DNA from 3 places in the Arthrobacter sp. 10L424 genome. Region 2 is predicted to be linked to each of the others. Evidence: riboswitches for the same ligand, from Rfam matches in the RefSeq annotation. Region 2 holds a riboswitch; each other region holds the start of a gene.
The links. A riboswitch is a leader RNA that binds a small molecule or an ion and turns the genes downstream of it on or off. The one in region 2 is predicted to bind S-adenosylmethionine.
Positions count from the first base shown of each region.

Region 1: linked by a shared signal. The riboswitch ahead of AC1DC5_RS09845 (bifunctional o-acetylhomoserine/o-acetylserine sulfhydrylase) and the one ahead of AC1DC5_RS16715 (ABC transporter substrate-binding protein) in region 2 are both predicted to bind S-adenosylmethionine.
Region 3: linked by a shared signal. The riboswitch ahead of AC1DC5_RS13975 (aminotransferase class V-fold PLP-dependent enzyme) and the one ahead of AC1DC5_RS16715 (ABC transporter substrate-binding protein) in region 2 are both predicted to bind S-adenosylmethionine.

Region 1 is NZ_JBFTJH010000004.1:21,044-30,610, reverse strand. Features, by position in the region: gene AC1DC5_RS09860 (MFS transporter) at 1-719, opposite strand, end outside; gene AC1DC5_RS09855 (mycothiol transferase) at 881-1,216, opposite strand; gene metX (homoserine O-acetyltransferase MetX) at 1,232-2,395, opposite strand; SAM riboswitch class IV at 2,407-2,522, opposite strand; gene AC1DC5_RS09845 (bifunctional o-acetylhomoserine/o-acetylserine sulfhydrylase) at 2,705-4,078, opposite strand; SAM riboswitch class IV at 4,084-4,199, opposite strand; gene AC1DC5_RS09840 (VOC family protein) at 4,404-5,042, shown strand; gene AC1DC5_RS09835 (CPBP family intramembrane glutamic endopeptidase) at 5,250-6,014, opposite strand; gene AC1DC5_RS09830 (histidine phosphatase family protein) at 6,092-6,772, shown strand; gene hutI (imidazolonepropionase) at 6,847-8,055, opposite strand; gene AC1DC5_RS09820 (NAD(P)/FAD-dependent oxidoreductase) at 8,067-9,191, opposite strand; gene AC1DC5_RS09815 (glycine C-acetyltransferase) at 9,437-9,567, opposite strand, start outside.
Region 2 is NZ_JBFTJH010000011.1:57,232-66,798, forward strand. Features, by position in the region: gene AC1DC5_RS16695 (MFS transporter) at 1-1,176, opposite strand, end outside; gene AC1DC5_RS16700 (class I SAM-dependent methyltransferase) at 1,331-1,957, opposite strand; gene trmB (tRNA (guanosine(46)-N7)-methyltransferase TrmB) at 2,043-2,966, shown strand; gene AC1DC5_RS16710 (DUF1206 domain-containing protein) at 3,151-3,957, shown strand; SAM riboswitch class I at 4,119-4,206, shown strand; gene AC1DC5_RS16715 (ABC transporter substrate-binding protein) at 4,308-5,969, shown strand; gene AC1DC5_RS16720 (ABC transporter permease) at 5,976-6,935, shown strand; gene AC1DC5_RS16725 (ABC transporter permease) at 6,954-7,865, shown strand; gene AC1DC5_RS16730 (dipeptide ABC transporter ATP-binding protein) at 7,877-9,544, shown strand.
Region 3 is NZ_JBFTJH010000008.1:14,152-23,718, reverse strand. Features, by position in the region: gene AC1DC5_RS14000 (DoxX family protein) at 1-445, shown strand, start outside; gene aroA (3-phosphoshikimate 1-carboxyvinyltransferase) at 453-1,856, shown strand; gene rsgA (ribosome small subunit-dependent GTPase A) at 1,840-2,955, shown strand; gene hisN (histidinol-phosphatase) at 3,011-3,823, shown strand; gene AC1DC5_RS13980 (glutamyl-tRNA reductase) at 4,001-5,458, shown strand; SAM riboswitch class IV at 5,546-5,659, shown strand; gene AC1DC5_RS13975 (aminotransferase class V-fold PLP-dependent enzyme) at 5,694-7,160, shown strand; gene AC1DC5_RS13970 (class I SAM-dependent methyltransferase) at 7,251-8,009, shown strand; gene AC1DC5_RS13965 (Nramp family divalent metal transporter) at 8,179-9,465, shown strand; gene AC1DC5_RS13960 (metal-dependent transcriptional regulator) at 9,482-9,567, shown strand, end outside.

The DNA.
Region 1 (9,567 bases), on a different contig from region 2:
CCCTTCTTCTCTTCCGCGACTTCCTTCTGGGCCTCCAGGAAGATGGGGGCGTCAGTGACCTTGGTCCGGATGTAGTAGCCGACCAGCACGATCACGGCGGAGAGCCAGAAGGCCACGCGCCAGCCCCAGCTGAGGAAGTCAGCGGAAGACAGCGTGGCGGACAGCGCGAACAGCACACCGGTGGCGAGCAGGTTGCCCAGCGGAACGGCGGACTGCGGCCAGGAGGACCAGAAGCCGCGGGACTTGCTGGGGCTGTGCTCGGCAACGAGCAGGACTGCACCGCCCCATTCACCGCCAACAGCGAAGCCCTGGGCGAAGCGCAGGAAGACGAGGAGTGCCGGAGCCCAGTAGCCGATCTGCTGGAAGGTGGGCAGGCAGCCCATCAGGAAGGTGGAGACGCCCACCAGGATGATGCTGAGCTGGAGCAGCTGCTTGCGGCCGAACTTGTCGCCGAAGTGGCCGAAGACGATGCCGCCGATGGGGCGGGCAACGAAGCCGACGGCGTAGGTCAGGAAGGCGGCGATGATGCCGTCAAGTTCCGTGCCGGAGTTCGGGAAGAAGATCTTGCCGAAGACGAGGGTCGCCGCGGAGGCGTAGAGGAAGAACTCATACCATTCGACTACGGTGCCGGCCATGGAGGCCGTTACAACTTTCTTGAGGCCGGACGATTTGACGTCTTCCTCTTCCGGCCGCCTGGCGGCAGCGTTTTGCGTACTCATTTCGACTCCTTTGGCGTCTCCGTCGACACCCTATGGACCTCTGGGCAATGGATACCTGTGATTTGTGACACGGGCATCATTCTCAACGAGTATGGACGCTCAAGCCCCGGTCCTCAACGGCCATTAGTGCAGAGCGCATCTGCAAAAATGCACAACTGGCCTCATTCTCCGGTGCTTCCGTCCACGGATTCGCGCAGCAAATCGGCGTGGCCGTTGTGCCGGGCGTACTCCTCGATCATGTGGCAAAGGATCCACCGCAGGCTGGGCGCCCCGCCGTCGGGCCATGCACGGCGTGCCAGCGAGTCCGTCCCGCCGTCGGCGAGGGCCTCGCCCACGAGGGTGCGCGAGCGCACAGCGGCGTCCTGCCAGCGGGTGCGGAGCTCGCCGGCGGAGTTCCCGGCGGCCGAGGCAAATTCCCAGGGCGGTTGCCGGTCCTTCCTCCGGCGCCAGTCCGGGCCCGACGTCGTTCTGCCGGACCGGCGCGGCCCGTCCGGCAGAGTGCCGAAGTACGCCTAGCCGAAGAAGTTCTGCCGAAGCTGGGTGCTGAGCTGGCCGATCTCGGTCAGGAAACCGTCGTGTCCGATCGGCGCCTCGATGGTGTGGACGGCCACGTCCCCCGGCAGGGCGGCGGCGAGCGCCCGGGACTGGGCCGGGAAGTACAGCCGGTCCGAGTCGACGGCTGCCACCAGGAATTCCGCCGTGGCCGGGGCCAGGGCCTCCGTGAGGGCGCCGCGGCCGCGGCTGATGTCATGGCTCATGAGCGCTTCGGTGATGGCGATGTAGCTGTTCGCATCGAAGCGGCGGACCAGCTTGTTGCCCTGGTGGTCGAGGTAGCTCTCCACCTGGTAGCGGCCGCGGCCGGCCAGCGAGCCTGCTTCCAGCGGGGCCTCTTGTTCCTGGGCATTCCGGCCGAACCGTCCATCCAGCTCCGCGGCCGAGCGGTAGGTGATGTGGGCGATCCGCCGGGCCAGTGCCAGGCCTGCTTCCGGCTGCTGACCGCCGTAGTAGTCCCCGCCGTTGAAGTTGGGGTCCTGCCTGATGGCCAGGGTCTGGGCCTGGGCGAAGGCAATCTGTTCGGCGGTGCTGCTGGCGCCCACCGAAAACACGCCGCAGCGCCGGACCCGGTCCGGGTAGCTGACGGCCCACTCGAGTGCCCGCGCCCCGCCCAGTGAACCGCCCAGCACGGCGTACCAGCTGCGGATGCCCAGGGCGTCCGCCAGCCTGGCTTCGGCCGCCGTCGTGTCCCGCAGGGTGACCAGCGGGAAGCGGGACCCCCAGGGCCGGCCGTCCGGCGCCGGCGTCGAGGGTCCCGTCGAGCCGTAGCAGCCGCCAAGGATGTTGATAGAGACGACGAAGTACTTGTCCGTGTCCACGGGGGCGCCGGGTCCGGCAAGCTGCTCCCACCACCCCGGTTCCTCGCCGGCACCCCGCGTGACGTGGGTGTCCCCCGTCAGGGCGTGTTCGATCAGCACCGCATTGGAGCCGTCCGGATTGAGGGTTCCCCAGGTCTCATAGCCAAGGGTGACATCCGGCAGCCGGGCGCCGGATTCGAGGTCCAGGTCGCCAATCCGGAGGTACCGGACCGTTCCATCCAGGGCTGCATCACCCGGAACCGGGGCCTGGACGTGGGCGGTCGTGTTTACGGGTGCACCCTGGCGGGTGACGGCAATCGTCATGTGAGGACCTAACTTCGCGCTTGCCCACCGTCAGCTGACCGGCAGGCCAGGTCTTCACCCGGGGCACCCCGCCGCGAAAGGAGGGTTGCCGGCCAGCAAGCCGGGGCTGTCGCTGGCACTCATGACCTGCACTGAGCTTACGAAATGCGGCGGCGTTGTGGCGAAGATTGTGACGCCCGTGTGACAGCCACATGCGTCAGCACCGCAGTTTCCCCACTTTTGAAGGCCGTGGGCGGCGGGTCGCCCCGGAGTGTCGGCGACTCCCGGCCTCATGCCCGCAAAGGTGGGGAAACTCGGCGTTGACCTCGCTTAGGCGTCCTTGGCCGCCCGGAAGCCGGCTTCGAGGTCCGCGAGGATGTCGTCGATGTGCTCCAGGCCCACGGACAGGCGCACCAGACCGGGGTTGACGCCGGCAACGGCCTGCTGCTCCGGGGAGAGCTGGCTGTGCGTGGTCGACGCCGGGTGGATGACCAGCGAGCGCACGTCACCGATGTTCGCGACGTGCGAGTGCAGCTCCAGGGCGTCGACGAACCGCTTGCCGGCCTCCGCTCCCCCGGCGATGTTGAAGGCCACGACGGCGCCGGTCCCCCTGGGCCCGTACTTGCGGCCGCGCTCGTACCAGGGGCTCGACGGCAGCCCGGCATAGGCGACCGATTCGACGTCGTCCCTGGCCTCGAGCCATTCGGCGACAGCGGTGGCGTTGGCGACGTGCCGCTCCACGCGCAGGCTCAGGGTCTCGATGCCCTGGGCGATGAGGAAGGCGTTGAACGGGGATACCGCCGAGCCGAGGTCGCGCAGCAGCTGGACGCGTGCCTTGAGGATGTAGGAGAGGTTGGCGCCGAGGGCGCCGTCCTTGCCGAGGTCCCGGGCGTAGACCAGGCCGTTGTAGGTGGGGTCAGGGGTGTTGAATCCCGGGTACCGCTCCGGATCCGCGCCGAAGTCGAAGTTGCCGGAGTCCACGATCACGCCGGCGATCGCGGCGCCGTGGCCGCCGAGGTACTTGGTGGCGGAGTGGACCACGATGTCCGCGCCCCATTCGATCGGCCGGATGAGGTACGGCGTGGAAAGGGTGTTGTCCACGATCAGCGGCACCCCGGCCTCATGGGCCACCTGCGAGATGCCCTCGATGTCCAGGACGTCCTGGCGCGGGTTGGAGACCACTTCGCCGAAGAACAGCTTGGTGTTGGGCTGCACGGCGTCGCGCCACTGGGCCAGGTTGTCCGGGTCCTCCACAAACGTTACGAAGATACCGAACTTCTTCAGGGTGTGCGCCAGGAGGTTGTAGGTGCCGCCGTAGAGGCTGGGGCTGGCCACCACATGGTCTCCGGCCTCGGCGATGTTCAGGATCGCGAAAGTCTCCGCGGCCTGCCCGGAGCTCAGCAAGAGCGCCGCGAGCCCGCCTTCCAGGCTGGCCACGCGCTGTTCCACGGCGTCCTGGGTGGGGTTGCCGATCCGGGTGTAGATGGGAGCCAGTTCGGCGAGGGCGAACCGGTTGGCGGCGCTTTCAGCGCTGGGGAAGACGAACGACGTCGTCTGGTAGATCGGAAGCGACCGGGCACCGGTGGCGCTGTCCGGCTCCTGGCCGGCGTGGATCTGGCGGGTTTCGAAGGACCAGGCGTTGGACATCGGAGACTCCTTTGGGGACTGGGCACAGACTGCCCGGAGCTCCTTGGCCCGGGTCAACTCTGGCGCCGCGCTTGCCTTCCGGCGGGCGCCGGACGGCCAGGTCTTCACCCGGGGCACCCCACCGCGATACGAGGGTTGCCGGCCAGCAAGCCGGGGCTGTGCGCTGGCACTCATGACCTGACCCCAGTCTAGGAACGGGTTCCGGGCTCTGGATAGCTTTGTGACGAAGATGAAGCCGGGCGGCCGGCTGGCCCGGCCGGGCCCCCTGGTTCCGCGCAATGACGCGGAAAAGAGCACTTCGGGGGCACCCCGAAAATGACATCCCATCTCGGTTAGGCGAGCCTAAGCTGAGAGCCGCATCACAAAGTGCCAAGATGAGGTCATGCGCATGGATCACGTCTCTTACGCCTGTGAACAAGATGGCCTCGCTGCCACCACCGAACGAATTGCGTCTGCCCTCGGCGTCGAAGCCGTGAAGGGCGGAGTACACCCCCGATTCGGGACCCGCAACATGATCATCCCGCTCGCGGGACACAAGTACCTGGAGGTCGTGGAGGTCCTGAACCACCCGGCCTCCGACAAGGCCCCCTTCGGCCAGGCCGTCCGTGCCCGCTCCGAAGCAGGCGGCGGCTGGATGGGCTGGTGCGTCGAGGTTGACGACCTGGCCCCGTTCGAGGAGCGGCTCGGCCGCGCCGCCGTCAACGGCAACCGCAAGTTCCCGGACGGCCGCGAACTGGTCTGGAAGCAGATCGGCATCCTCGGGCTCATCGCCGATCCCCAGGTCCCGTACATGCTCAGGTGGGAAGGCGACCCGGAACTCCACCCGTCGAAGGCCTACGAGAGCCAGGTCAAGATGTCCGCCCTCACGATTGCCGGCTCCGCCGAGCGCGTCACCGAATGGCTGGGTGTTCCGGTGGAAAAGCCGCTGGAAGACGTGGCCGTGAACTGGATCGCTCCCCGCGGAACCCCCGGCATCCTGTCCGTCACGTTCGAGACGGCCTCCGGAGCCGTCACGATCTGACGTTTCACCGCCCCACACTTCGGCCGCCATCAGCGGGTGCCAATGACGTCACCCACCGATGACGGCCGAAATACTTTAACGCCAATACAGAAACGGCGCACCGGCGGCCCGGCCGGCTCTGAAAGGCGACGCGGGGTCACTTCGCGCCCGTCCAGTGCCTCCGGATGGGCTCGAAGTGACTCCGCGTTGCTTTGTGTTGGTGCGCACTCAGCCCAGGCCGATGGCCTTGCCAAAGAGGCTGAAGCCGACGAATGCCACGATGTCCAGGACGGCGTGGGCGATCACGAGCGGCATCAGCCGGCGGGTTTTGGTGTAGACCACGGCGAAGATGACGCCCATGATGGCATTGCCGATGAACGGGCCGAACCCCTGGTACAGGTGGTAGCTGCCCCGCAGCATGGCGCTGGCGAAGATGGCCGCAGGCACGGACCAGCCGAGCTTCCCGAGCCGGTCCAGCAGGTAGCCCACCACGATCACTTCCTCCACGATCCCGTGCCGGATCGCGGAGAGGACCAGCACCGGCACCGTCCACCAGTAGGCGTCCAGCGCGCTGGGAATGATCGCCGTCGTGATGCCGAGCGCGCGGCCGGCGGCGTAGAGGCCCAGCGACGGGATGCCGATCAGCGCCGCCAGGCCGAAGCCCTGCAGCAGGTCCCTGCCGGGCCGGTTGAAGTTGAGGCCCAGTCTCTGGAAGGCCGTGATGCCGTGGCCGGACGGCCGGTTTTCCGTCAGGAAATAGATCACGAGGACCACGGGGACCAGGGCGAAGATGATGTCCAGCAGCTGGTAGGTGAGGTCGAAGTACTCGCGGCTGCTTTGCGAGCGGTTCAGCGTGGAGGTCCCCTCGGCGAGCGGCGCCCTGGTCATCTTGTCCAGCAGCTGCACCACCGAATACACGGCCGACTGTCCCAGGGACAAGCCCAGGACAATCCACATTTCAAGCCGCAGCCGGCGGCGGGAGGGAACCAACATGGTTACATCTTGCCTGCAGTTGCCGGTAGTTGCCTGAATCGGGGCCGCGACGCTGCCGGGCCCTATGCTTGGGGTTTATGAGTGCGCCCGGGAAAATCATTCTGATCCGGCATGGCCAGTCCGCCGCCAACGCCGACACTTCCATCTACAACCGGGTGCCCGATTACCGGATTCCGCTGACCGAACTCGGTGTGGAACAGGCCCGGGCAGCCGGTGAACAGGTCCGGCGGCTGCTGGACGGCCAGCAGGCCTGCGTGTATGTCTCCCCTTACCTTCGGGCCTACCAGACCCTGGAGGCCCTCAACCTCGGTCCGCTGATCGAGCGGGTCATCGAGGAGCCGCGGCTGCGGGAGCAGGACTGGGCGAATTTCCAGATCGCCGGCGAGATCGAGGACCAGAAGGAGCTCCGCAACGCCTACGGCCACTTCTTCTACCGCTTCCGGGAGGGCGAATCCGGCTCGGACGTCTACGACCGGGTCTCCTCATTTATGGAAACCCTGTACCGCCACTGGTCCAGGCCGGACTACGCCCCCAACGCGCTGTTCGTCACCCACGGGCTCACCATGCGGCTGTTCTGCATGCGCTGGTTCCACTGGTCCGTGGAGTACTTCGAGTCCCTCAACAACCCGGACAATGCCGAGGTCCGGAGCCTCCTGCGGACCGAGCTGGGCAAGTATGAGCTGGACAAACCCTTCAGCCAGTGGGTGGAGCGCCGCGTCGACGAAACGGTGCTCGACGCCCCGCCGATGTATTTCTAACTAACGAAACTGACTCGCAGCAGGGGCTGTTTTGAGCGTCCAAAACAGCCCCTGCTGCGAGTCAGTTGGGTGGGTCAGCGGGCGCGGACCCCCGCGCGCCAGACGGCGTGGGTCAGCGGAATGCCGGGCCGGTAGGCCAGGTGCGTGGCCGAGGGCGCGTTGAGCAGGTGCAGGTCCGCGCGGTGTCCGACGGCGATCGAGCCGACGGCGCGTTCCCCGTCGGCGTCGTTCCCTGACTCCCGGCCGAGCGCCAGCGCGCCGCCGTAGGTCGCGGCGCGCACCGCCTCGTGGACGCTCAGGCGCATCTGGAGCACGGCGGTGGTGACGCAGAAGGCCATCGAGCTGGTGTAGGAGGTACCCGGGTTGCAGTTGGAGGCCAGGGCAAGCTGCACGCCGGCGTCGAGCAGTTCCCGGCCCGGCGCCAGCGGCTGGCGGGTGGACAGGTCACATGCCGGCAGGCACGTCGCCACGGTGCCGCGCCCGTCACCGGACGCGGCGTCCCAGCCGGACCAGCTGGCGGCGAGGGCGTCGACGTCGGCGACGGACAGGTAGTTCACGTGGTCCACGCTCGCGGCACCGAATTCCACGGCGAGCCGCACGCCGGGGCCTTCGCCGAGCTGGTTGCCGTGCACGCGCAGGCCCAGCCCGGCGTCGCGGCAGGCCTGGAGCACGCGCCGGGACTGGTCCTCATCGAAGGCGCCCCGCTCGCAGAAGACGTCGGCCCAGTGCACGAACGGCCGGACGGCCGAGAGCATGGGGCCGCAGACCAGGTCCGTGTATTCCTCGGCGTCCATCCCGGCGGGCACGAGGTGCGCGCCGAGGTAGGTGACCTCGTCCGCCACGGTGGAGGCGATCCGGGCGCTGCGGGCCTCGTTCTCCACATCCAGGCCGTACCCGGTCTTGGTTTCGAGGTAGGTGGTGCCCTGCGAGACGGCTTCCGCGACCCGGCCCATCGCGAGCCGGGTGAGGTCGAAGTCGCTGGTGCTCCGGGTGGCGCCGGTGGTCACGGCGATTCCGCCGGCGCTGTAGCTCTCCCCCGCCATCCGGGCCTCGAACTCGCCGGTCCGGTCGCCGGCGAAGATCAGGTGGGTGTGCGAGTCGACCCAGCCCGGCAGCAGGGCCCGGCCCCCGGCGTCGACGGCGTCGTCGGCGGCCGGCGCGTCCGCCGCGGAGCCAAGCCACGAGATCCGTTCGCCCTCGATGACCACCGCCGCGTTCTTCAGGACCCGGTGGTCCGCGTCCTGGGTCATCAGCTCGGCAATGTTGGTAATGAGGGTGCTCATGAGTCCATTCTTCAGCGTCGGATGGACCAGCGTGTCGCCGCCAGCGCTTCCACTGTCCGGGATGCCGGACCGGCTGCTTGGGCCCCGCCCGGAACCGCAGAGGCTCCCTGGCCTGCGAGGACGAGTTCCGCGGCCAGTTCGGCGATGCCGGAGGACGTCTGGAAGCCGTAGCCACCCTGGCCGGCGAGCCAGAAGAATCCGGGGGCTTCGGCGTCGAACCCCACCACCGGGATACCGTCGGCCGCTTCCGTCCGCAGCCCGGTCCAGGCCTGGCGGACGCCGCGGATGCCGAGGGTGGTGAGGGTGTTGAGCCGGGCGATCAGCGCCTCGATGTCGCCCGGGTGCGGCTGCGCATCCTCGGGCCCGCTCGGTTCATGCTCCGACGGCGAGATGAGGACCTGTTCGCCGTCTCGCCGGAAATAGAAGCTGTCATCGGCGGCGGCCACCATTGGGCTGTTTTGCGGAAGGGGATGCTCGACGTCGACAATCGCCGCGGTGCGCCGGTACGGCTGCAGCTGGACTTTCTCTACGCCGCTGAGCACGGCGAGTTCGTCGGCCCAGGCACCGGCGGCGTTGACCACGACGGCGGCCTGGAAGCCTTCCTGCCCGGCACCGAGTTCCCAGCCTGAGCCGAGGCGCTGGGCCGAGTGGACCCTGGCGCCGGTGATGATGTCCACGCCGCCCTCCTGCGCACGCCGGCGGTGGTCCTCCAGCAGCACGGGGGCGTTGCAGGCGAAGGAACCGGTGTCCAGGCCGGCGGCGGAGAAGGAATCCGGGGCCAGGGCCGGGCAGAGTTCCAGGGCCTCGGCGTGGGTGATGGGCCGCATGTGGCCGCTGGCCTGCTCCTGGACGGCGGCGTCGTCGCCGATCAGCATAAAGCTGCGCGGTGAGAGCACCGGTTCCGGCCGGCCGGCGTCCTGCCCCGCGATCAGTTCCAGGGTGCGGAGGGTGAGCTCCTGGACCACCGGAGGCCCGTAGCTGGGGATCAGCTGCCGGGCCGAGCGCGCAGACGTGTGGTACGCCAGTGTCTGCTCGGCTTCCACCAGCGCAACGCTGCACTTTCCGGCAAGGGCAGAGGCAAGGGACAGGCCGGCGATACCGCCGCCGACAATCACGACATCGTAATGGGCTGACATGGTTCCATCCTTGCAGATGTCGCGTCAGCCCACGCCGAGGCGTGCGCCCGGGCGCCCTGCGTTCCGGACCGGGACATGCCCTTCCCTGGCCGCGGCCATTGGACATAGTGGCACTATGTCCAGTCCTCGCTGCCAGGACTGGGCATGTCCCGCGGACCAGCAAGAGGAGGAACCCGGGATGAACCAGCAAGGCCGGCCCAGGCCGGACCCCGTGCTGAGCTGGGGTCCGGCCTCGGGGATCCGTCCTAGGCTGCTGCCACCGCGGCGCGGCTGCGCACGAAAGCCTGCACGCAGGACTCGACGTCGTCGGCGCTGTGCGCGGCGGAGAGCTGGACGCGGATCCGCGCCGCGCCCTTGGGGACCACCGGGTAGCTGA
Region 2 (9,567 bases):
TCCGACGACGAGGAACAGCACCCCGGCCGCCGCGAAGGATCCCGTGGCCTGGTGCAGCTGGCCGACCATCAGCGTGCCGGTGGAGCCCACCCCGTAGCCCACGCCCTGCATCATGCCGGACAGGTGCGCGGCGGTGTGCCCGTCCCGGGTGCGGACCATGATCATGGTCAGCGCGACGGCGGTCAGGCTGCCCTGGCCCAGGCCCAGCAGCCCGGTCCACAGCCAGATCAGCTCCAGCGGCCCGAAAATACTCAGTGCGAAGCCGCCACCGGTCATCAGCGCCACCACGGTGTTGATACCGCGCTGGTCCCGGAACCGGGTGGCCAGCGCCGGGGCAAACAGGGACCCCAGCATCTGCAGCACGATCGAGACGGAGACGATCAGCCCGGCTGTGCCGCCGTCGACGCCGCGTTCGCGCAGGATCGGGGCCAGCCAGGCGAAGACGCTGAAGGACATCATCGCCTGCAGCACCATAAAGATGGTCACCTGCCAGGCAATCCCCGAGCGCCACACGTTCACGCCGCCGTGCGACAACCGCTGGCGGCCGTGGCGCTGCCGGATGGCCACCGGCAGGAACAGCAGAAGAACAACGCCGGCGGGCAGCGCCCAGAACTGCAGCGCCGCGGTCCACTCCCCTGTCGCACTGAAAACGGGGTAGGTGAATCCGGCGCCGAGGGCCGCTGAGGCGCAGATCGCCGTGGTGTACAGGCCGCCCATCAGGCCGAGACGGTGCGGGAAGTCGCGCTTCACCAGGCCGGGCAGCAGCACGTTGCAGAGCGAGATCGCGGCGCCGCAGGTCGCCGTCCCGGCCAGCAGTGCGGGGAGGTGGCCTGCATCGCCCACGTCCAGGGGCCGCAGCAGCAGCCCTGCGGTGAGTGCGGCCATGGCGCCCAGCAGCACGCGCTCGGCCCCGAAACGGCGCGCCAGGACAGGAGCCAGAGGGGCGAAGACGCCCAGCAGCGTCACCGGCACGGTGGTGAGGACCACCACCGCCCAGCCCGGCAGCCCGGCGTCGGCTGTCACCTCCGGAAGAACTGCAGAGAAACTCGAGAACACCGTGCGGAGGTTCAGCCCGATCAGGACAAGGCACACGCCCAGGTAAGCCAGCGCACGGCGGCCGGCGGCCCGGGTGGGTTCCGCTGCGGGGACGTCGTCGATCTCGGCGTCCACCAGCATGCCCCGGCCGTCCTCGATCTCGAGGCCGCCGACGGTGGAGTCCTGGGAGCTCTTCGGTGCAGTCACGGACCCATTCTGGCAGGCTCGTCGCCGCTGGCGTTGGCAGCAGCGCCCGCCTGCGGCGCCCGTCAACAGCACCCCGCCGACGGTCCTGTCAGGTCCGGCTCAGGATCAGGTAGCGTTCGTCGCCGATCTCCTTCCCCCACAGCGCCGGGTCTGTCAGCGGGACGACGTCGGCGTGGCGGCGGTGCCTGAGAACCAGTTCCCGGCACTCCGCCGAGGAAATGCCGGCCCCCGTGCCCCACAGCCCTTCCACCAGGATCATGGTTCCGGGTCCGCGCAGGAGCCGCGTCCAACGGCCAAGCGCGGCGTCCGGATCCGGCAGCGCCCACAGCACGTGACGGGCCAGGACGACGTCGCAGCCCGCCGGCGGGTACGGCGGTTCCGAGGCGTCACCCCGCAGGAACTCAACAGCTGCCGGGGCCCGGGCGCCCGCGGCTTCGGCAGCCTTGGCCGCCTCGGCTGCCTTTACCCGCGCTGCCTCCACCATCCGTGCGGACAGGTCCAGGCCCCGGACGCGGTGGCCCGCCTCCGCCATCAGGATGGACAGGCTGCCGGTCCCGCAACCCAAATCGGCCACTTCGCTGGCGGGCACGGGGATGAGCGGCAGGATCAGCCCGGCCCAGGCCCGGCGGACGCCCGGATCCAGCAGGCCATGATCGGCCTCCCGGTCGAAGTCCGCCGCCTGACCATCCCAGTATTCGCGTATTGCGTCGGTCATGCGGACAGTCTGCCACGGACCCCGGACAGGAACGCGTGCCACGGTCCCAACGGCCCGACGGCGGAACTCCACTATTCTGGAAGGGATGAGTGAAACCCCAGAATCCCCCGAAACGCCGCAGCCACCGCGCCCGGTGACCCCCGGCAGCCAGGCCTCCTTCGGCACCTACGGCGGCCGCCCGGTCAGCTTCGTCCGGCGCGGCACCAGGCTGCAGGGCCGCCGGCAGGCTGCGTGGGAGGAGCATTCCGACCGGTGGGCCGTCGAGGTCCCCCGCCACATCGCCAACACGTCCGTGCACCCGGACTACGTCTTCGACGCCGAAGCCGAGTTCGGCCGCAAGGCGCCGCTGATCGTGGAGATCGGTTCCGGGCTCGGCGACGCCGTCTGCCACGCCGCCGAGGAGAACCCGGACACGGACTTCCTCGCCGTTGAGGTCTACACCCCGGGGCTGGCCAACACCCTCATCAAGATCAACAGCCGCGGCCTGAGCAACGTCCGCGTCGTGGAGGCGAACGCCCCCGAGGTGCTCGCCACCATGCTGCCGGCCGGTTCCGTGACGGAGCTGTGGGTGTTCTTCCCGGACCCGTGGCACAAGTCCCGGCACCACAAGCGCCGCCTCATCCAGCCGGCCTTCGCCGAACTGGCCTCGCGGGCCCTCAAGCCCGGCGGCCTCTGGCGCATCGCGACGGACTGGTCCAACTACGCCGTGCACGTGCGGGAGGTCCTGGCCGGATCCCCCGATTTCGAGAACCTGCACGACGGCGAGCGCAGCGGCCCGGAGAGCCCCCTCACCAAGGTGTGGGAATCCGGCGTCGAATCCCTTGTGGGCGGCGCCCCCGTCAAGGAGGGCCGCGCCCCGGTGAGCACCGAACACACCGGCCCGAACGAGGGCACCGACGAGACCGGCGGCTGGGCGCCGCGGTTCGACGGCCGGATTCTGACGAGTTTCGAGAACAAGGCGCACGAGGCGGGCCGGCTGATCTTCGACCTCAGCTACCGGCGCCGGTAGTTCGGGTCGAGCCGGCCCGCCGGCCGGGTCCGACCCCTCTGCTGCCGCCTTCCCCGGCCCGGATTCCCGGGTGCTGTTCCCGGGCGGCCCGGCGTGGCACGATTGCGGGAGATGCATGAACCGGGCCGGCCAAAGGCCCGGCAGAACCACCGAGACAGTTGAGGAATCCGCCATCAAAAAAGAAATGAAAACCGCCGCGGACACGGCGGAAGAGATCACCAACTCCCGTGCGCTGGAGGTCGTGGCCCGTGCCGGTTTCGCTGTGAGCGGCATCCTGCACCTCCTCATCGGCGTGGTCGCGATCCGGCTCGCCATGGGCGGGGAAGGCAAAGCCGATGTCAGCGGAGCCGTTCAGCAGCTCGCCAGCCAGCCGGCCGGCCCGCTGTTGCTGTGGACGTCGTTCGCGGCGTGCGTGGCCCTCGCCATCTGGCAGACCAGTGACGCCATTTTCGACTTCGAGCACCTGCCGGCCAAGAAGAAGCTGGCAAAGAAGCTCAAAGCCGCTCTGCAGGCCGTCGTCTATGCCGGGCTCGCCATCACCTTGTTCTCGTTCGCCAACGGCGCCGGTTCTGACCAAAGCAGCTCCACGAGCGACCTCACTGCGTCCGTGCTGAAAGCCCCCGGCGGCTACGCCCTCCTGCTCGCCATCGGCGCAGCCGTGGCGATCACCGGGATCGTGTACGCCATCCGGGGCTTCCGCCAGTCGTTCGCCGAACACCTCCGCCTCCCTGCCTCGCAACGGGCGCGGACTGCGGTGACGGTCCTGGGAGTCGTGGGCTATGCAGCCAAAGGCATCGCCCTGCTCCTTGTGGGGCTGCTCGTCATTATCGCCACCGTGAAGGCGCACCCCGAGGAGTCAACCGGGGTCGACGGCGGGTTGAAAGCCCTCCGCGACCAGCCCTTCGGCGTGTACATGCTGGCCGCCGTCGGCGTGGGCCTGATCTGCTACGGCATCTTCATGATGGTGCGGGCGAAACTCGCCAAGATGTAACGCCAGCCGTGAGACGCCCGGACGCGGAAACCGGGCCTTTGTGATCATTTGTTGCAAAACGTGTCGTAATTATTGGGAAATCGAAGATTCTGCAGGAAAGTAGGTGTTGCCTCCACTGGAAACGGTCGCGGCAATGAGAAACGACCTTCTTTACGAATTACTAACCATCCAGATCGGCTGAGAGACCTGGCTCGATGACGCCGTAGCAACCACCTTCGGGCACGGTGCTAATGCCAGGACCGATGGATATTGCCACGATCCCAGGTTCCACCACCCTGCGCCCTGCGGCGGCCGGCGTGTGTGGGGCCTGCGATTCTGGAGTTCCTCGGTCATGACCGAGAGGATCCCCGATGGGTACCAATGAATCACGCACGGCAACGACCAACACGAAGGCCAGACGCCGCCCCCTGCGTTTGCTGACCCTGATGGGGGCGGCGGCCCTGGCCCTGAGCGCCTGCGGCGCCAACCCGGCCGGCACCGCGGCCTCGCAGGTTCAGGACGGAACCCCGGTGCAGGGCGGAACCTTCGTCTTCGCCGAGGTCACCCCGATCAACAACTTCCAGACCCAGGCGGCGCGCTTCTACGAAAAGGCGAACGTCCTGAACAGCGTCTTGGACCGGCTGACCTATTTCGATGCCAAGAAGGGCGAGCTCGTCCCCTGGATCGCGAGCAAGTTCACCGCGAGCGAGGATCAGACCAAGTTCACCTTCACGATCCGCCCGGGAGTGACCTTCAGCGATGGAACACCGCTGGACGCCAAGGCGGTCCAGGCCAACTTCGACGCACTGGGGAAGGGCATCGAGAGTGCGAAGATCCAGCCGAACGTTGATTTCTCCACTTACCAGTCCTCCCGGGTCATCGGCGAGGACCAGGTGGAGGTCACGCTGTCCTCCCCCGACGCCAGCTTCCTGCGCGCCACGTCCTCCGTCACCGCCGGACTCGTCTCGCCGAAGACCCTCACCCTGGACAACGCCGGCCAGTCGGCCATCGCGAAAATCTCCGGTTCCGGTCCCTTCACCTTCGAATCAGAGAAGGCCGACGAGGAAATCGTCCTGGCCAAGCGTTCCGACTACGCCTGGGCGCCGGAGGGTGCCGCCAACCAGGGTGCCGCCTATCTGGACAAGGTCGTCGTGAAGTACCTGCCGGAAGTGGCGCACCGTGCGGGCGCCGTTCAGACCGGCCAGGTTGACCTGGTCCGCGGCCTGCAGCCAGCCGACGAAACTGCCCTTGCCGGGAGCGGCAACCAGGTCCTGCCGGCCAAGGGCATTGACCTGACGGCAAACATGGCCGCAGTACGGATCGGCAGCGGCAAACTCGCGGACGCGAAGGTCCGCCAGGCACTGCAGCTGGGCATCGACCGGCCGACGCTGAAGGACACGGTGCTCTCCGACAGCTACGAACTGGCCGGCTCCGTCCTGAACCGTGAAGCGCCTGACTTCACTGATCTCTCCGCCGACCTGGCCTACAACCCGGAGAAGTCGCAGAGCCTGCTCGAGGAGGCCGGCTGGGCGGTTGGCTCCGACGGCATCCGCGCCAAGGACGGCCAGAAGCTTGAGGTCACCGTCACGTCGTCGAATAACTCCGTGGTCATCAAGCCCGCTTTCGAGCTGATCGAGCAGCAGTGGCGCAAGATCGGCGTGAAGCTGGTCAACCGCGCGGCGGACAACGCCTTCCTGGCGACTGCCATGAAGGATCCCAACGTGGAATTCTTTGGAACCCGGCAGTTTGCCTACGGCGGCCTGGGGCCGGTCTTCGGCCCGGTCACCAACACGCAGACGTTGAATGCGGACCAGCAGCTCAATGAACTCTTCGCTAAGGAACGCGCCGCCACCAGCCCCGCAGCGCACAAGCAGCTCGTCGCCGACGAACAGCGCGCGCTGGTTGTGGACCAGGCGTTGGCCCTTGTGCTCTGGGACGAAGTCCAGGTTTACGGCGCCAACGCGAAGGCGCATGTCGACTTCACCTCCGGTACCGCGCCGATTTTCCAGGGTGCCTGGAAAACCGGCAAGTAGGCCGTCATGGGCCTCTACTTTGCGCGGCGCCTCGGGCAGGCGCTGCTTGTCATCTGGCTGGCGTACACGCTCGTCTTCCTGGCAGTCCAGCTGCTGCCCAGCGATCCGGTCACGATCTTCCTCTCGGCGGACGCTGCGGCGGACCAGGCAACGATTGATGCCATGAAAGCCCAATACGGCTACGACCAGCCGCTGCTGGTGCAGTATTTCGGCCAGCTTGGGCAGCTGCTCGGTGGAGACGTCGGGTACTCCCTGGCCTCCGGGCAGTCCGTGGCGACCCGCATCGGCGCGGTAGCCGGGTCCACCCTGGCGCTGGCCTCCAGCGCCTTCGTGGTGGCCGTCGTCCTCGCGGTGGCCCTCGTGGCCTCGGCCACGTTGAGCCGGTCGGCGGCGCTGAAGCGATTCATCACCAATCTCCCGCCGCTGTTCGCAGCGGTTCCGGTGTTCTGGCTCGGGCTCGTGCTCCTGCAGCTCCTGTCCATCCAGCTCGGCGTGATGTCCCTGTTCCCGGACGGATCCTTTGCGTCGCTGGCAGTTCCCGTCCTTGTCCTGGCCCTTCACGTTTCCGCCCCGATCGCGCAGGTACTGCTCAAGAGCATCACGAAAGTCTATGAGCAACCGTTTGTCGACGTCCTGCGGGCCAAGGGCGCGTCCCCCGCATGGATCTTCTACCGCCACGCCCTGAAGAATGCGGCGGGTCCGGCAATGACCATTGCCGGTATCACGGTGGGAACCCTGCTTGCCGGTTCCGTGATCACGGAGACCGTGTTCGCCCGCTCCGGCCTCGGCTCGGTGGTCCTTCAGGCGGTCACAGTCCAGGATGTCCCGCTGGTCCAGGGCCTGGTCCTGCTGACGGCGTCGGCGTTCGTTGCAGTGAACCTGATCGTCGACCTGCTGTATCCGCTGCTGGATCCCCGCATCCTCAAGAGCAGTGCCCACGGCTCGCCAAGAGCACTGACTGCCTGAGCCAGAACGGAGAACCTTGTGAGCATCGATCTACTACGAACGGACCCTATCGCTGATTTGGCCTCGCCGCCCGCCGGTGGCGGCACCGGCCCGCGCGGCCCGGGAAAGCGCCAGGGAAAGCGCCAGGGAAACATCCTGCGCTCGGCGGGTCTGTGGCTGACCGTCATTCCGCTGCTGATCGTCCTGGGGTGGGCATTCCTGCCGGGCCTTTTCAGCTCCTTCGACCCCATCAGTGGCATTCCGAAACAGAAATTCCAGCCGCCAAGTGCCGGGCACTGGTTCGGAACCGACCACCTGGGCCGGGACGTCTACTCGAGGGTCGTCCACGGCACCTCGCAGACCCTGCTCACAGCAGGGCTCGCTGTCCTGATCGGTTTCGTGGTGGGAACGGCGTTGGGCCTGTTTGCCGCGACGGCGGGCCGGGCCGCCGATGCGGGCACCATGCGCCTCGTGGACGTGCTTTTGGCCGTGCCGGGGTTCCTGATCTCCCTCATCATTGTGACCGCGTTCGCGCCGGGACCAATCTCGCTCGGCGTCGGTGTGGGCATCGCCTCGATTGCCTCGTTCGCCCGTGTGGTGCGCTCGGAAGTTCTCCGCGTCCGCAACCTGGACTACGTCGAGGCCGCTTTCCTCAACGGGGGATCCTACTGGTCCGTCGTCTGGAAGCATGTCCTGCCGAACTCCTGCGGCCCGGTCCTTGCCCTGCTGGCAGTCGACCTTGGCGCTGCCATTCTCGCAATTTCCGGGCTTGGCTTCCTCGGCTTCGGTGCCCCTCCCCCCACGCCGGAGTGGGGTCTGCTGATCTCCGAGGGCCGGCAGTACCTCGCCGGAGCATGGTGGATGACAAGCCTGCCGGGCCTGGTCATCGTGCTGACGGTGGTGCTCTTGGCCGGTCTCGGACGCCAACTTCTCAAGATCTTCCGGTTCTAGTCAGGAGCCCCATGACACTCAACGCAGCAAACCCCATCGCCGAACCCGGGCCTCTTCTTGAGGTTCGCGGACTGCAGGTCGAATACGGCCGCGACCCAGGGGCCATCGTGGCCGCGGATTCACTCGACCTGGTCCTCAAACCGGGTGAGATCGTCGCCGTCGTTGGCGAATCCGGTTCCGGCAAGAGCACGCTCGCCAAGTCGATCATCGGCCTTCTCCCCGAAGCAGGCGGGATCTCTGCCGGAACCATTGTGTTCGACGGAATTGAGCTGACCGGACTTTCCGAACGCGCAATGGAGAAAATCCGTGGACGCAGGATCGGCATGGTTCCGCAGGATCCCGGCGGCTCGCTGGACCCGGTGAAGACGGTCGGATCCCAAGTGGCCGAGGTCTTCCGGCTGCACCCGGAGGACGGCAAACGCTCCAAAAGCGAGATCCGGGCGGAGGTCATCCGGCTCTTCGAACTGGTGGGCATCGACCGGCCGGCGGAGCGGCTGAAACAGTACCCCCACGAGCTCTCCGGCGGACTCAAGCAACGGGTCCTGATCGCAATCGCCTTCAGCCTGGGACCGAAGCTGCTGATTGCCGATGAGCCGACCTCCGCGCTGGACGTCACGGTGCAGCGGCGGGTGCTCGAGGTCTTCAGCAAGCTGGCGCGGGACCACGGGACGGCCGTCATCTTCGTGACCCATGACCTGGCCGTCGCCACCGACCTGGCCGATCGGATCGTGGTGATGCGGCAGGGCAGGATCCTAGAAGACCGTCCCGTCGCCGAGATCCTGGCGCAGCCGGAGGACGACTACACACTCAGGCTGCTGCGGGAGGCCTCTCCGGCCGCCCCGAAAACCGGCCTGGCGGCAGCGGCTACGGCCCGCGAGGAGCCCGTGGCGGCGATCGAAGTCCGCGGACTCACCAAAATCTTCGGGAAGCGCGGGGCAGAACACCGCGCGGTGGATGACATCAGTTTTGCGGTGCGCCAAGGAACCACCTTCGCCCTGGTCGGCGAGTCAGGGTCGGGCAAGTCCACCACGGCCCGCATGATCATGCGGCTGCTGGACCCGACGTCAGGCACCGTGAAGATCCACGGGAACGATGTCACGTCAACCGAGGGCAAAGACAAACGGGAGCTGTGGCGCTCCCTGCAGCTGGTGTACCAAAATCCGGATTCGGCGCTCGATCCGAGGCTCACCGTGCGGGACATCGTCGCCGAGCCCCTGGTGAATTTCCGCGTCGGGTCGCGGCTGGAACGTCGTGCCCGGGTTGTCGAACTCCTTGACCAGGTGAACCTCCCCGCACGGGTCGCCGGCAGCAGGACCAAGGAGCTGTCCGGCGGCCAGCGCCAGCGCGTGGCGATCGCCCGGGCCCTCGCCCTGGGCGCCCGCACCATCGTCTTGGACGAGGCCCTCTCCGCCCTGGACGTCCTGACGCAGGCCCAGATCCTGCTCCTGCTCGAAGACCTGCAGCGCGACCTGGGACTGTCCTACCTGTTCATTTCCCACGACCTGCACGTTGTTGAACGCTTCGCCCACGACGTCGGTGTGATGAGCCGGGGCCAGCTGCGCGAAGTCGGCCCGACTGCGCAGGTCTTCTCTAATCCGCAAAGCGAATACACCAGCCTGTTGCTCGATTCCAACCCCGGCCACCGCCTGCGCGAACTCGTCGCGGCGACCAGCCACTAAGAACATCAGTACCCGTTCAACGT
Region 3 (9,567 bases), on a different contig from region 2:
ACCCCTGCTGCGCCGCGCCGCGGAGTCCCTTCCCTTCCAGACCAACGAGAAGGTCCTGGCCCGCGTTATCGGCGGCACACAGGTTGGAGCCGGGGTCCTCCTCGCACTCGGCAAGTCAGCACGCCTGGCAGCCACCGTCCTGGCTGTCATCTCCGCGCTCAACGGCTACGTTGAATGGCGCAGTGCGGACATAACGTCCAAGGAAGGCCGCGACGCCCGCCGCAAGCAGCTGCTGAAAAACGTCTCGCTGACCGGCGGCGTGCTGCTGGCCTCCGTCGACACCAATGGCAGGCCCAGCCTGGCCTGGCGCGCCGAACACCTCGCAGCCGATGCCAAGAAGAACGCCGGCCACCTCGCCGCCGACGTCAAGAAGACCACCGGCAAACAGCTTAAGAAGGCCGACAAGGCCGTGCGCAAAGCCGTAGACCACACCCACGGAGCCTAAAACAGCAATGACCGGCACCACCCCCACCGCAGCCGCCCATCCCCTTCCGGCCGGGACCCCTCCGCTCTGGCGGGCGCCCTTCGCCGAACGGCCCGTTGACGCGACGGTCACCGTGCCGGGCTCGAAGTCCCTGACCAACCGGTACCTCGTGCTGGCGGCTCTCGCCGACGGGCCCTCGCGGCTGCGCGCTCCGCTGCACTCCCGGGATTCGGCCCTGATGATCGAGGCCCTGCGGCAACTCGGCGCCACCATCACCGAGGTTCCGGGCGACGGCGCCTTCGGCCCCGATCTGGCTGTCACGCCCATCAGCACGGAACCCTCCGGGGCTCCGGCCGCGATCGACTGCGGCCTGGCCGGGACGGTCATGCGCTTCGTGCCGCCTGTCGCGGCCCTGCGCCGGGGGGCGTCACTGTTCGACGGCGACCCCCACGCGCGCAAACGCCCGATGGGCACCATCATCGAGGCCCTGGCCGGACTCGGCGTAGCGGTCAGCGCGCCCGATGGCGGATCGGCGTCGTCATTGCCGTTCACCGTCCAGGGCACGGGGGAGGTCCGCGGCGGCCACCTCGTCATCGATGCCAGCGCCTCATCGCAGTTTGTCTCCGCCCTGCTGCTGGCCGGCGCCCGCTTCACTGACGGTCTTCACCTGGAGCACCGCAGCGCCGAAAACCCGGGCAAGCCCGTGCCGAGCCTGGACCACATCAACATGACCGTGGCCGTGCTGCGCGGCGTCGGCGTGAGCGTCGATGACTCCGTTCCGAACCACTGGGTTGTCTCCCCCGGTCCGATCCGCGCCTTTGACCAGCGGATCGAACAGGACCTCTCTAACGCCGGCCCCTTCCTGGCGGCGGCCCTCGCCACCCGCGGGACCGTGCGGATCCCCAACTGGCCCGCAGAGACCACGCAGGTCGGCGACCTCTGGCGCGGCATCCTCACGGCCATGGGTGCCGCCGTCACACTCACGGACGGCACCCTGACGGTCACCGGCGGGGCCGAGATCAAGGGTGCCGACTTCGACGAGACCAGCGAGCTCGCGCCCACCGTGGCAGCACTGTGCGCCCTCGCCACCGGCCCCTCGCGACTGACCGGCATCGCCCATCTCCGCGGGCACGAAACGGACCGGCTCGCCGCCCTCGTGGCCGAGATCAACCGCCTGGGCGGGGATGCCGAGGAGACCGGCGACGGCCTCGTCATCCGCCCGGCGCCGCTGCGCGGCGGCGTCGTCCACAGCTATGCCGACCACCGCATGGCCACGGCGGGCGCCATCCTTGGCCTGGCAGTGCCCGGCGTCGAGGTCGAGGACATCGCGACGACGGCCAAGACCATGCCGGACTTCCCACAACTCTGGGAAGCCATGCTGGCGCAGCGAACCGCAGCAGAGAAGGACTCCGCCGGTGGCACGCAGCACTGATTCCTGGGACGAATCCGACGTCCGGATCCGCCCCAACAAAAAGGGATCCCGGCCCCGTACCAAGGACCGGCCCGCCTATGACGACGCCGTCACCGGCCGGATCATCACCGTGGACCGCGGCCGCTACACCGCCGTCGTCGCCGAAGGCACACCCGAAGAGCGCAAGATCATCGCGGCCCGCGCCCGGGAGCTGCGCCGCAACCCGGTCGTTGCGGGCGACTTCGTCTCCCTTGTCGGGGACGTCAGCGGCGAACCGGACACGCTGGCCAGGCTGGTCAAGATCCAGGACCGCAAGACCCTCCTGCGGCGCAGCGCCGACGACACGGACCCGATCGAGCGCGCCGTCGTCGCCAATGCCGACACGCTGGTGATCGTCGTGGCGGCCGCCAACCCGGAGCCGCGGACCGGCTTCATCGACCGCGCCCTCGTCGCCGCGTACGACGCCGGCATCGAGCCGCTGCTACTGGTCACCAAGGCCGACGTCAAGGATCCCGCGGAACTCCTCTCCAATTACCAGCACCTTGCCTTCCCGGTGATCATCTCCAAGACGGCGGATTCCGCTGCCTCCGGCATCGACGCCCGCTCCGACGACGGCCTGTCCGCGCGCCTGGACAAGGACGCCGTCTCGCAGCTGCGCGGCCACCTCGACGGGAAGGTCACCGTCATGCTGGGCCATTCCGGCGTCGGCAAATCCACCATGGTGAACGCCCTGACCGGCGCCGAGCGCGCCACCGGCGGGGTCAACGCCGTTACTGGACGCGGCCGCCACACGTCGTCCTCCGCCCTGGCCCTCAAGGTCAACGATGCCCCGGCGGGCAGCTGGATCATCGACACCCCGGGCATCCGCTCCTTCGGCCTGGCCCACGTGGACCCGGACCGGATCCTGCGGTCCTTCCCGGACCTCGAGCCCGGCACCGACGACTGCGAGCGGGGCTGCAAGCACGATTCCAGCGCCGTCAACTGCGGAGTGGACGCCTGGGTGGCTGCCGGCCACGCGGGCGAATCCGGCCCGGCCCGGCTCGCCTCGCTCCGCCGCCTGCTGGGGACGGACCCGCGGATGGAAGCACAGGACGTCAAGGAACTGGGCACCGTCTCGTAGCCGGCTGCGGTGCCGCCTACCGCTCCCCCGCCCGCTTTGGCGGTAGTTTGGAACCATGAGTCAACCCGCTTCGAGCTACAACGATGACCTGCGCCTTGCCCATGTACTGGCAGATTCCGTAGATTCCCAGACCATGAGCCGCTTCAAGGCGCTCGACCTTCGGATCGAGACGAAGCCGGACCTCACGCCGGTGACCGACGCCGACAAGTCAGCCGAGGAAGCCATCCGCGGCCAGCTGTCCCGCTCCCGCCCCCGCGACGCCGTGCTCGGCGAGGAATTCGGCAGCTCCGGCCACGGCTCCCGCCGCTGGATCATCGACCCGATTGACGGGACCAAAAACTTCGTCCGCGGCGTCCCCGTCTGGGCCACACTGATCGCCCTTGTCGACGAAGGCGAGCCGGTGGTCGGCGTCGTAAGCGCCCCCGCACTGGGCAAACGCTGGTGGGCCGCCAAGGGCGCCGGAGCCTACATGGGCCGGTCGCTGGCCGCCGCCACCCGGCTGAAGGTCTCCAACGTCTCGGAACTCTCGGACGCCTCCCTGTCCTACTCCAGCCTGGGCGGCTGGAAGCAGCGCGGCAACCTCGACGAGTTCCTCGGCCTCACCGAGGAAGTCTGGCGCACCCGCGCCTACGGGGACTTCTGGTCCTACTGCCTCGTGGCCGAAGGCGCCGTCGACATCGCCTGCGAGCCCGAGCTGAACCTCTACGACATGGCCGCCCTGGTACCCATCGTCACCGAGGCAGGCGGGCGCTTCACCTCCCTGGAAGGCGAAGACGGCCCCTTCGGCGGCAACGCCCTCGCCACCAACTCGATCCTCCACTCCGAGGTCCTCAAGCGCCTCAACCCCGGCCTGGACGACCTGCTCTAGCAACCCGCGGACCCGCCCCAAGGATTCCGCAACCTCCCTGTACGACGCTGTCCAAGACGGCCGGCCTCAGCCGGCCTCAAGGTAGGGCATCTTTTTGGGAGGAGAGCAGCCTTGTCTGACACAGCTCATGCCCGGACTGGCGGCACCGCCGGGATCGGCCCCGTACTACTGGTGCTCATGGCGAAGTACCGGGACCTGGGGCCCGAATCGGCCGCCGCACTGCACGCAGCCGCCACCGGGCTCGCGCCGCAGCTTCTCGCCGGCGGCTCGCCCGTCGCCGCTTCCGTGGTCCTGTCCACCTGCAACCGATTCGAAATCTACTGCGAAGTCCCGTCCGAGGCGGGCCTGGCAGCCGCCCGCACGGACGTCCTCGAGTCGGTCCATCTCGGTTCCGGGCTGCCCACGATCCGCCTTTCGGGCCTCTTCGAGGAACTACGGGGAACTGCGGCCGCGGAACACCTTTTCGCCGTTGCAGCGGGGCTGGATTCCGTCGTCGTGGGTGAACGCGAAGTCGCCGGCCAGGTCCGGCGCGCACTCTCGGACGCGCAGGCCGCCGGAACCACCAGCGGACGGCTGGGCAGGCTGTTCCAGGCCGCATCCCGCACCGCGAAGGACGTGGGGGCACAGACCGCACTCAGCAGCGCGAGCAGATCCATCGCTTCCGTTGCCCTGGACCTTGCCGCCGCCGGAGGCCCGCGGGACGGCACCAAACAGGCCGGAATCGCCGGCGCGTCGGCCGTTCTCTTCGGGACCGGCGCCTACGCCGCGTGCGTCGCGGAGCTGCTCCGGAACCGGAAATGTACCGACATTTCGGTCTTCTCCCACTCCGGCCGCGCGAAGACCTTCGTGGCGGCCAGGGGCGGCACCGCCCTCTCCGCCGGCCAGCTGCCGGCAGCCGTTGCGGGGGCGGACCTCCTCATTGGCTGCAGCGGCTCGGGGGCCCGGCTCGACGCTGCCGCCCTCACCTGGTGGCGTGAGGGTGCGGCCCGTCCGCTCACCATCATCGACCTCGCTCCCAGCCACGATTTCGACCCCCGCGTGGGCGGGCTGCCAGGCGTCGAACTCATCACGCTGGAATCGGTGCACCGCGCTGCTCCCCCGGCGGACGCCGCGGCGCTGCGCCGCGCCCGCGCCCTGGTCCAGCAGGCGGCACGCCACTTCGAGGAAGAGGAAGCCGGGCGCGCCGTGGACACCGCCGTCGTCGCCCTGCGCGAGCACCTCCATCAGGTCCTCCACAGCGAAATGGAACGCGTCAGCAAACAGCATGGCCGGTCTGCCTCGGCTGACGACGTGAACCTCGCCCTCCGGCATCTGATCCGGCGCCTGCTCCATACCCCGACGGTCCGCGGCCGGGAGCTCGCCGCGCTTGGGCGCCAGGACGACTACGCCGCTGCCCTCGATGCCCTGTTCGGCCTCAGCATCTCCACCGGCAGCCAGCGGACCGCCCCGAGCCGGGACGCCGCCCGGCCAGTCCGGGAACCCGCCGAAGAGCCCGCCGAAGCGGTCGCAGCGACGGCAAATCCGGTCTGCGGCGGCACCGCCCGCCCGGGCGCCGGATGCCCGGGAACCTGTTCAACTTTGCAGCTCCTGACGAGGCCCCGGACCGGCATCGCCGCAGCCAGCGCAGCGTGCTAGCGAGTGTGCTAGCGCCCGCGTAACAAACAGCTTCACAATCAGCCAGCACCTTTTCGCGCGGGCGGGGAATGTCCTAGGCTCGAAACAGGTCACGAGTGCCAGCGCTAAACCCCGGTTTGCTGGCCGGCAACCCTCCATTCGCGGCGGGGTGCCCCGGGTGACGACCTGGCCGGTCCGGAACGGACCCGGCAAGCGCGGATCCCCGGTACGTGGGGTCCTTTTCAAGCGAGGTCCCATGACGACTGCCACCATTCCCGCCACCCCCGAACTCCATGCCGTCGCCGGCCAAGCGCATCCCGATGCGCGGTTCGCCATCGCCCGCCGTCCGCTGGCCGCGGTGACGGGCGCCGAGATCCAGGCGCCGCTGATCCGGGGCGGCCACGTCCGCTACGCCAATCTGGACTACGGTGCCTCGGCGCCCGCACTGTCGGTGGTCTCGGCCTACCTCAACGAAATCCTGCCGTTCTACGCCAGCGTCCACCGCGGCGCCGGCTATGCCTCCCAGATCAGCACCTCGGTCTACGAGAACTCCCGCACCATCGTCCGCGATTTCGTGGGCGGCCGCCCGGACGACGCCGTGATCTTCACCCGGAACACCACCGACTCCCTGAACCTGCTGGCCGGCTGCCTGCCCGTCGTCGACGGCGTGCACACCGGCGAGGTTCTCTACCTCGACATCGAACACCATGCCAACCTTCTGCCCTGGCAGCGGGTGCCGCACCGCAGCGTCATCGCCGCGCCCACCCTCGCCGCCACGCTGGAACTGCTCCGCGGGGAACTCGCCCACGGCGGCGTCAGCCTGCTCGCCGTCACCGGCGCCTCCAACGTCACCGGAGAGATCCTGCCGATCCGGGCACTGGCCGCCCTGGCCCACGAATACGGCGCCCGGATCGTCGTCGACGCCGCCCAGCTGGCCCCGCACCGGCGGATCGACATCGCCGCGGACGGCGTCGACTACCTAGCGTTCTCCGGGCACAAGCTCTACGCGCCCTTCGGCGCGGGCGTGCTGGTGGGCCGTCCCGACTGGCTCGACGCCGGCACGCCGCACCTGGCCGGCGGCGGAGCCGTGCAGGACGCCCGGATTGACACGGTCAGCTGGACCACCGGCCCCGCCCGGCATGAAGGCGGCTCTCCCAATGTCCTCGGCGCCGCCACCCTGGCCCGGGCCACCCAGGTCATCGCCGGCCTGGACGTGGAACAGTGGCACGCGCACGAAAACGCCATCCGGTCGTTCCTCGTCGAGGGCCTCGCCCGGATCGACGGCGTGACCGTTCACCAGATCTTCGCGGACAGTGCGTCCTACGACGTGCCGGCAGGCCACGAACCGGGGAACGGGGCCGGCACCGGCACGATCGGCGTCGTCAATTTCTCCGTTGAAGGCTACGACGCGGGCCTGGTGGCGGCGTATCTCTCGGCCGAACACGGCATCGGGCTGCGCGACGGCCGGTTCTGCGCGCACCCCCTGCTCCGTCGGCTCGGGCTGCCCTCCGGCTCGCTGCGGGCCAGCTTCGGAGTCGGGTCCCGGCTGGAGGACGCCCAGCGTCTGCTCGCCGGTATCCAGGAGCTGCGCCAGACCGGCCTCGGCTGGGACTACGTGGTGGACGCGGGAAGGTGGGTTCCGGCCAACGACACCCGCAGCTACCCGCACTGGGCACCCAACACGCCCGGCACTGCCGGCGCGGCCCCCTGCACCCAGGACTGACCGGGCGGGGAACCAACCTGGCATCGCAGCCCCTGCCGCGTGCGGTAAATTCGAAAGGTACCCATCCGGACCTGCCGAAGGAGATCGCACGTGGCACGCGGTGGCCCCAAACTGCACGGGGAACGGCGCCAGGAGCTCGGGCAGAGCTTCCAGGACGGCGGGGAGCACTACGAACGCGTGCGCCCGGGCTACCCCGACGACTCGGCCGACTGGCTGATTCCCGCCGGGGCGAAGGACGCCGCGGACCTGGGCGCCGGCACCGGGAAGTTCACGGCGCTGCTGGCCGGGCGCGGGCTGCACACGGTGGCTGTTGACCCGTCGGCCGACATGTTGGAGCAGCTGCGCAGGACGCTTCCGGGCGTCACCGCCGTCGAGGGTACCGCCGAGCACACGGGTCTGCCCTCCGGGGCTTTCGACGTCGTCACGGTCGCCCAGGCCTGGCACTGGTGCGATCCCGTGCTGGCCAGCACGGAGATCGCCAGGATCCTCCGCCCCCATGGTGTCCTGGGGCTCGTCTGGAACCAGCTGGACACGTCCGTTCCCTGGGTGCACCGGCTCTCGCGGATCATGCATGCCGGCGACGTCCACAAACCCCACTTCAGGCCGCCGCTGGGCCCTGAATTCGGGGGGCTGGAGAGCCACCTCACCCGCTGGGAAGATCCCGTGCGCACCGCCGACATCATGGAGCTGACCAAGTCCCGCAGCTACTACCTTGCAGCCAGCGAAGCGGTCCGCGCCAAGGTCCTGGGCAATCTCGAGTGGTACCTGCACGAACATCTGGGCCACGGCCCTGGCGAAATACTCCCCCTCCCCTACCTGACACAGAGCTGGCGGGCCGTCCGGGCCTGACCCGGCGGGCCCACGGTTTCACGCGCCGGCGTTGCACCGAATCTGCACGCTGGCCTATGGTTTCGGTATGCCTAATAATTGTTTATAGGCAGCTACAAATTATGGGGCGGGCAACAGCGCGCCGCCACCGGCCGCGTTGTCGTGACGCACCTACCCAGGGGAGCCCGCCGTGCTGGAAGTAACAGGACACGAAGCGCCGGCGCCACAGGTACCCGCCCGGCGGAAAAAGGGCGGCCGCCGCGCCATGATCGGCCTTTTGGGCCCTGCGTTCGTCGCCTCGATCGCCTACGTGGATCCCGGCAACGTGGCGGCGAACCTCACAGCCGGCGCCCAGTACGGCTACCTCCTGGTCTGGGTTCTGGTGGCCGCCAACATCATGGCCGTGCTGGTCCAGTACCAGTCCGCCAAGCTCGGAATCGTCACCGGGAAGAGCCTGCCCGAGATCCTCGGTGAGCGGCTCAAGCCGGTCTGGCGCCGCGCGTTCTGGGTCCAGGCCGAGATCGTGGCCGCTGCCACCGACCTGGCCGAAGTGGTCGGCGGGGCGATCGCGCTCTACCTGCTCTTCGGGCTTCCCCTGCCCCTCGGCGCCGTGATCGTCGGCGGCGTCTCCATGCTCCTGCTGGCAGTCCAGGCCCGGAACCGGCAGCGGCCCTTCGAGTTCATCATCATCTTCCTGCTGGGCATCATCACCATCGGGTTCCTGGCCGGCCTCTTCATCAGCCCGCCGGACCCGGCGGGCGTCGCAGCCGGCCTGATCCCGGGCTTCCAGGGTCCGGACACCGTGCTGCTGGCCGCCAGCATGCTCGGCGCCACGGTGATGCCCCACGCCATCTACGTCCATTCGGCCCTTTCCCGGGACCGGCACCGCCCGAACCCGCACCTCCACGTGCCCGCGCCAGCCATGACGCGCCTGGTCAAAGCCACCCGCTGGGACGTCGTGGCGGCCCTCGCCATTGCCGGGATCGTGAACATCGGGATGCTGCTCCTCGCCGCATCGACCCTGGGCGGCGAGGAGGGAACGGACACCATCGAGGGCGCCCACGCCGCGATCACCGCCAACCTGGGTCCGATCGTCGGCGTCATCTTCGCCGTCGGCCTGCTCGCCTCCGGGCTGGCGTCAACCTCCGTGGGCTGCTACGCCGGCGGCTCCATCATGCAGGGCCTGCTCAAGATCCGGATCCCGATGATGACGCGTCGGGTCGTCACCCTCATTCCTGCCGTAGTGCTGCTGAGCATCGGCTTCGATCCCACCTGGGGCCTGGTCCTCAGCCAGGTCGTCCTGAGCTTCGGCATTCCCTTCGTCCTGGTCCCGCTGGTCGTCCTGACCAGCAACAAGGCGCTGATGGGCCGCTTCGCGGACGGAATGGCACTCCGCGTTGCCGCCATCACCGCCGTGGTCCTGGTGGTCGCACTCAACCTCGTCCTGCTGTGGCTGACCTTCTCCGGCGCCGCCTGACGGTAGGCTGGACGGTGTGAAGACCAGCCTGCCATCCTCCTCGATCGAGGACTACGTCAAGGTCATCTACTCCTTTACGGAGTGGCAGGACAAGCCCATCAC